DNA from 2 places in the Mesorhizobium sp. BHscii genome. Region 2 is predicted to be linked to the other one. Evidence: predicted binding sites of a transcription regulator. Region 2 holds the regulator's gene; the other holds the start of a gene.

The links. The regulator LexA, encoded in region 2, represses DNA repair genes until DNA is damaged. The targets are predictions, from matches to a motif close to TGTTCNNNNTGTGTTCNG.
Region 1: the regulator LexA is predicted to act here: its motif matches at 1,264-1,281, upstream of parE (DNA topoisomerase IV subunit B).

The regions. Positions count from the first base shown of each region.
Region 1 is NZ_JBSPKW010000026.1:26,289-29,821, forward strand. It holds gene parE (DNA topoisomerase IV subunit B) at 1-1,193, opposite strand, end outside; gene gcvP (aminomethyl-transferring glycine dehydrogenase) at 1,428-3,533, opposite strand, start outside.
Region 2 is NZ_JBSPKW010000018.1:118,880-122,412, reverse strand. It holds gene trpC (indole-3-glycerol phosphate synthase TrpC) at 1-145, shown strand, start outside; gene moaC (cyclic pyranopterin monophosphate synthase MoaC) at 212-709, shown strand; gene ACWTU7_RS23005 (molybdopterin molybdotransferase MoeA) at 709-1,914, shown strand; gene lexA (transcriptional repressor LexA) at 2,019-2,756, shown strand; gene ACWTU7_RS22995 (ComEC/Rec2 family competence protein) at 2,750-3,533, opposite strand, start outside.

The sequences.
Region 1 (3,533 bases), on a different contig from region 2:
GCGGTCTCGACGATCCTGATCGCTTCGATCGTGGCCAGCCTGTCCTTTGTCTGACCGACGAATTCCGGCTCGCGGATGAACACCGACAGCATGCCTGCCGCTGAGATCATGACGTCTTCCGACGTGACGATCGAAGCACGCTTGTTGCCGACCAGATCGGCATAGGCACGCAAGCCGCGCGTCAAGACATTGCGGAAGCCGGCCTCGTGCGTGCCGCCTTCGCCGGTCGGAATGGTGTTGCAATAGGAATTGAGGAACCCGTCGCCGCCGAACCAGGTCACCGCCCATTCGAGCGAACCGTGGCCGCCTTGCCTGTCGCTTTTGCCGGCAAAAATTTCGCGGGTGACCTGGAATTCGTCGCCGAGCGAGGCTTTCAGATAGTCCTTGAGGCCACCGGGAAAATGGAACTCGGCCTTAGCCGGCGTCGTGTCCTTCTCCTTGATCAGCGACGGATCGCAGGTCCAGCGGATCTCGACGCCGCCGAACAGATAGGCCTTCGAGCGCGTCATGCGGTAGAGCCGCGCCGGCTCGAATGCCGCACCCTTGCCGAAGATCTGCTCGTCGGGATGGAAGCGTATCCTGGTGCCGCGCCTGTTATGCACCTCGCCGAGTTGCTCCAGGCCGGTCACCGGAACGCCGCGCGAAAAACGCTGGCGATAGAGCTGGCGTCCGCGCGCGACCTCGACCTCGAGATGGTCCGACAGTGCGTTGACGACGGAGACGCCGACGCCGTGCAGGCCGCCCGAGGTTTCGTAGACCTTGCTATCGAACTTGCCGCCCGAATGCAGCGTCGTCATGATGACTTCGAGCGCCGGCTTCTTGAATTTCGGATGCGGATCGACCGGAATGCCGCGGCCATTGTCGGTCACCGCCAGATATCCATCGGCCGAAAGCTCGACATCGATGAAGGTCGCGTGGCCGGCGACCGCCTCGTCCATTGAATTGTCGATGACCTCGGCGAACAAATGGTGCATAGCCTTGTCGTCGGTGCCGCCGATATACATTCCGGGCCGCCGCCGCACCGGCTCCAGCCCTTCCAGAACCTCGATGTCGGCGGCGCTGTAGCTCTCGCTGCCGTCGCGGGATGCCGGGCGCTTCGCCGCCTGCACCAGCGGGTCGGCCGGGCGAGCGGTGGCGCGAACCGGTTGCGACTGCTTGTCCATAGTGCCGAAAAGATCGTTGTTGTCGTCCATGCTGGTCCTGGATTGCGATGCTGCGAATCACCATCCGATACTGCCACGCTTTTTGCGGGCAGGCGACGGAGGTTCCTGTTACGTTCGAGGATAGGGCTCTTACTGCAAAACCATCCGGCAACCAAGCGGCCGAAATGGGTCGAAACTCCGGCCTTCAGGGGTTTGCCGCATCAGCCACCCTCATTGCGTGTGCGCGGGAAATGAGGGGGCAGTCTGCGTCGCAATCGGCTGGTTCTATTCCGCCGCCCCCAGATATTCCGACAGCGGCGGGCAGGAGCAGACGAGGTTGCGGTCGCCGGCGACATTGTCGATGCGCGACACCGGCGGCCAGTATTTGGCTGATATGTCGGCATCACCGGCGGGGTAGGCCGCCTCCAGGCGCGAATAGGGATGGGTCCACTGGCCGGCCAGCGCCTCGGCCGCGGTATGCGGCGCATTGACCAACGGATTGTCGGCCAATGGCCATTCGCCTTTCGCCACCTTGGCTGCCTCGCCTGATATCGCGATCATCGCCTCGCAGAAGCGATCGAGTTCGCTCTTGGGTTCGGACTCGGTCGGCTCGACCATTAGCGTGCCGGCCACCGGAAACGACATGGTCGGCGCATGGAAACCATAATCGATCAGCCGCTTGGCGATATCGTCGACGCTGATGCCGGAGCTCTCCTTCAGCACGCGGGTGTCGAGGATGCATTCATGGGCGATGCGATCGTGCCTGCCCTTGTAGAGGAGCGGGAAGTGCGGCGCGAGCCGCGTCGCCACGTAGTTGGCGGAAACGATCGCCGTCTCGGTCGCCTGCTTGAGGCCGGAAGCGCCCATCATGCGGATATACATCCAGGTGATCGGCAGGATCGAAGCGCTGCCGAACGGTGCGGCCGACACGGCATGGCCCGAGCCTTCGGTGACGTGGCCGGGCAGATAAGCTCTCAGATGCGCCTTGACGCCGATCGGGCCGACGCCGGGACCGCCGCCGCCATGCGGGATGCAGAAGGTCTTGTGCAGGTTCATGTGGCAGACATCGGCGCCGATGTCGCCGGGGCGAGCGAGGCCGACCAAGGCGTTGAGGTTGGCGCCGTCGAAATAGACCTGGGCGCCATGCTCGTGAATGAGGGCGCAGAGGTGGCGCGCGCCTTCCTCGTATACGCCATGCGTCGAAGGATAGGTGAACATAAGCGCGGCGAGATTCTTGGAATGCTCATTGGCTTTGGCACTCATATCGTCCATATCGATATTGCCATCCTCGGTGCAGCGCACGACGACGACGCTCATGCCGGCCATCGCCGCACTCGCCGGATTGGTGCCATGCGCGGATGACGGGATCAGGCAGACGGTGCGGTGGCCTTCGCCGCGCGAGCGGTGATAGCCGCGAATGGCGAGCAGCCCGGCATACTCGCCCTGGCTGCCGGCATTGGGCTGCAGGCTGACCGCATCGAAGCCAGTGATCTCCGACAGCCAGCCTTCCAGTTCGCCGACCATCGCGCGATAGCCTGCCGAATGCCCGGCCGGCGCGAATGGATGCAGATTGGCGACGCTTGGCCAGCTCACCGGCATCATCTCGGCGGCGGCGTTGAGCTTCATCGTGCAGGAGCCGAGCGGGATCATGGCGCGGTCGAGCGCCAGGTCCTTGTCGGCCAGCCGGCGCAAGAAGCGCATCATCTCCGTTTCCGAGTGGTTTTCGTGGAAGACCGGCTGGCTGAGAAACGCCTTACCACGTGGCTTGCCCGGAGTGGTGCTGGTGCCAGCAGCGCCTGCCTTGGCGCCGAACAGTGCTGCAATGGCGTCCAGATCGGCATCGGTCGAGGTCTCGTCGAAGCTGATGCCGATGTGGTCGGCGTCGATGACGCGCAGCAATCGGCCGGTCTTTTCAGCAGCGGCGGCGATCGCGCCGGCTCTGCCTTTCACTTCCACCGTCACCGTGTCGAAGCGGCTTGCGCCAAGCACCGAAATTCCTGGCGCGGTGAGACCGGTCGCCAGCCGGTTGGCCAATGAATGGATTCGGCCGGCAATCGCCTGCAGCCCGGCAGGGCCATGCCAGATCGCATAGGCCGTCGCCATGTTGGCGAGCAGCGCCTGCGCGGTGCAGATGTTGGAGGTCGCCTTGTCGCGGCGGATGTGCTGTTCGCGCGTCTGCAAGGCGAGACGATAGCCGGGGCGGCCCTTGCTGTCAGTGGACTGGCCGACAAGGCGGCCGGGCATCAACCGCGTCAGCCTGTCGGAAACAGCGCAATAGGCGGCGTGCGGCCCGCCAAAGCCCATCGGCACGCCAAAGCGCTGCATCGGGCCGACGGCGATGTCGGCGCCAAGCGTAGCCGGCGCGTCGGTCAGCGTCAGGCCGAGCGGATC
Region 2 (3,533 bases):
CGACATCGGTACATTCCTCGTCGGCGAGAGCCTGATGCGGCAACAGAATGTGGCCACTGCAACGCGCCTGCTTTTGACGGGCAAGGCGCCGGCTCATGCATCGGCCCGAAGATCGGAATCGATTTTTGGAGAGCACGATGCATAGTTTCAAAGGGTTAGAGAGTACTTTGCGCGTCCAAACGGACGCACGTCGCTCTAAGGCTGACTGACGATGACGGCCGCCCTCACCCATCTTGGCGCGAAAGGCGAAGCCAATATGGTCGATGTCGGCGACAAGGCGGAGACGACGCGCACGGCAATCGCCGAAGGTCTTGTCGCGATGCGGCCCGAAACGCTGAAGATGATTCTTGACGGCGATGCCAAGAAGGGCGACGTGCTGGGCACGGCGCGCATCGCCGGCATCATGGCGGCCAAGAGGACGCATGAGCTGATCCCGCTCTGCCATCCGCTGCTGTTGACCAAGATATCCGTTGACATCGAACCGGACGCGACGCTGCCAGGCCTGAAGGTCACGGCGCTGGCCCGCGTCACAGGTAAGACCGGCGTCGAGATGGAAGCGCTGACCGCCGTCTCGGTCGCCTGCCTGACCATCTATGACATGGCCAAGGCGGTCGACCGCGCCATGGTGATCTCGGGCATCAGGCTGGTGGAAAAGACCGGCGGCAAATCCGGCGACTACAAGGCGGACGCCAAGGGGGCAGGCCAATAATGGCACTGCTTCCGGTCGCCGAGGCGCTCGAGCGCCTGCTTGAGGATGCTGCGCCCTTGCAGGCTGAATGCGTCGCCCTGATGGACGCCGCCGACCGCGTGCTGGCGGAGCCGCTTCTGGCGCTTCGCACCCAGCCGCCGTTCAACGCGTCCGCTATGGACGGCTATGCCGTGCGGGCCGAGGACGTAGCGTCCGTGCCCGCAAGACTTTCGGTGATCGGCATGGCGCCGGCCGGACGCGGCTTTGCCGGAACAGTCGGCCCGGCGCAGGCCGTGCGCATCTTCACCGGCGCGCCGCTTCCTGCAGGCGCCGACACCATCGTCATCCAGGAGAATGCCAGGGATCTCGGCGGCGGCAGCGTCGAAGTGACCGCGTCGACGGTTGAAGGCCGCAACATCCGCTGCCTCGGGCTCGATTTCTCGAAGGGCGACATCCTGCTGGAGAAAGGCCGCCCGCTTGATCCGGCGGCATTGTCGCTGGCGGCGTCGGCCAACCACCCGCAGGTCAGCGTGGTGAAACGGCCGCTGATCGCCATCATCGCCACCGGCGACGAATTGCTGCCGCCGGGCAGCGACCTTGGCCCCGACCAGATCATCTCGTCCAATGCCTATGGCGTCGCCGCCGCGGCCCGCTCGGTCGGCGCCAGCGCGCTCGATCTCGGCATCGCCCCCGACCGCAAGGAGGCGATCGCCACGCTGGTGAAACAAGCGGTCGACGCAGGCGCCGACGTCATTGTCACGCTGGGCGGCGCCTCGGTCGGCGACCATGACCTGGTCCATGACGTGCTGACCGGTGAAGGCATGACGCTCGATTTCTGGAAAATCGCCATGCGGCCTGGCAAGCCGTTGATGTTCGGGCGGCTGGGCGACATCCGCTGCATCGGCCTGCCTGGCAATCCGGTGGCGAGCCTGGTCTGCACGCAGCTCTTTCTGAAGCCGCTGCTTGCGCGGCTCGGCGGCCGCGCCTTCCGGCAGGACATGCGTCAGGCGCGGCTCGGCGCCGCCATGCCGGCCAACGATCTCAGGCAGGACTATGTACGCGCGGTGGTGAAGGAAGAAGCCGGCACGCCACTGGCGACCCCGTTCGGCGTCCAGGATTCCTCGATGCTCAAAATGCTGGCCGACGCCAACGGGCTGATCGTGCGCGAGCCATTCGCTCCCCCAGCCGCGACGGGCGCCGCGTGCAGCGTGCTGATGCTACGCTGAACAAAACGTCAACACATTCATTAAACTTTAAACGGTTGCGGAACACAACTGGAACAGATAGTGTTTGTTCTGGGTTTGTTTTTCTGATTCTGTTGGGGGTCGCGATGCTGACACGCAAACAACATGAACTGCTGATGTTCATCCACGAGCGGCTGAAGGAAAGCGGCATTCCGCCCTCGTTCGACGAGATGAAGGAAGCGCTCGACCTCGCCTCGAAGTCGGGGATCCATCGGCTGATCACGGCGCTGGAGGAGCGCGGTTTCATTCGCCGCCTGCCCAACCGGGCCCGCGCGCTGGAGGTGCTGCGCCTGCCCGATTCGATCGCGCCCGGCCTCAATGCGGCTCGCAAATTCTCGCCAAGCGTCATTCAGGGCAGCCTTGGGCAGGGCAGCCTCGGACGACAGATCAAACCGGCGCCTTCGCGCCTGCCCGCGGCCGGCAATGACGACGACGTCGTTGCCACCATCTCCATACCGGTGATGGGCCGCATCGCTGCCGGTGTGCCGATCGACGCCATCCAGCACCAGACGCATTCGATCTCGGTACCACCGGACATGATCACCGGCGGCACGCACTACGCGCTGGAGGTCAAGGGTGATTCGATGATCGAGGCCGGCATTTTCGACGGCGACACGGTCATCATCCGCAACGCCGACACCGCCCAGCCTGGCGAGATCATCGTCGCATTGGTCGACGAGGAGGAAGCGACGCTGAAGCGGTTCCGCCGCAAGGGCGCCTCGATCGCACTGGAAGCCGCCAATCCGGCCTATGAGACGCGCATCTTCGGGCCGGACCGGGTCAAGGTGCAAGGCAAGCTCGTCGGACTGATCCGGCGTTACTGAGCGGCAGGCTTCTTGGGTTTCTCGGCCCTGCGGTATGGCGGCAAGCCCCTCGCCTCGCGCGAAAATCTCCGCTGCTCGTGCCAAGGCCTATATGGCTGTCTGACGGCAAAACGGATTTCTGCGCGCGTCGTCGCTGATAGCGGATCGAAGAAGACGGCGGCACTGCCCATGCGAGCGAGCTGCCGTTTGGTGACGACGAGAACCAGCGGATTGCGGCAGGGATTATAATAGGCTGTGGCATCGTCGATGACGATCAAATCCGCAAAGGCACAGGCTGGCCGTGCGGTTTTGCGGTCGTCGGCGAGTGCGATGATCGCGCCGGACGGGTGCCGGGCGAGGCACAGGCCGGCAGTGCAGTAGAAGGGCGCTCCAGGCGGCAGGTCGGCCGGGTCGGCGATGTCGAACCGCACGTCTCCTTTTTCGAATGTTTCCGGCTCGACAATGGTCGCTGAAACCAGCGCATGTTTCCAGTTGTCGGTGGTGAATTCGTTCGAACGCACCCGGTTGACGGCAAGTTCGCCGCCGCCGATCGGCAGCGCCACCAGATGCGCATCTTCCGAAATCAGCACATCGGGGGCGCGCGTGTCGGAAATCGTCAGCAGGCCGGCGAGCGCAAAGGGAAGTGCCGCAAGCCGCAACCATGTCGTCGCCATCGTAGCGATGACCAGGGCGACCGTCACCAGCAGAACCGACTGCAACGAGATCAGCCCGACTGCATCGACCGGCGACCGCTCGGAAATCCATCCCGATATTGCGATCATGGCCGTCAGTCCCTTG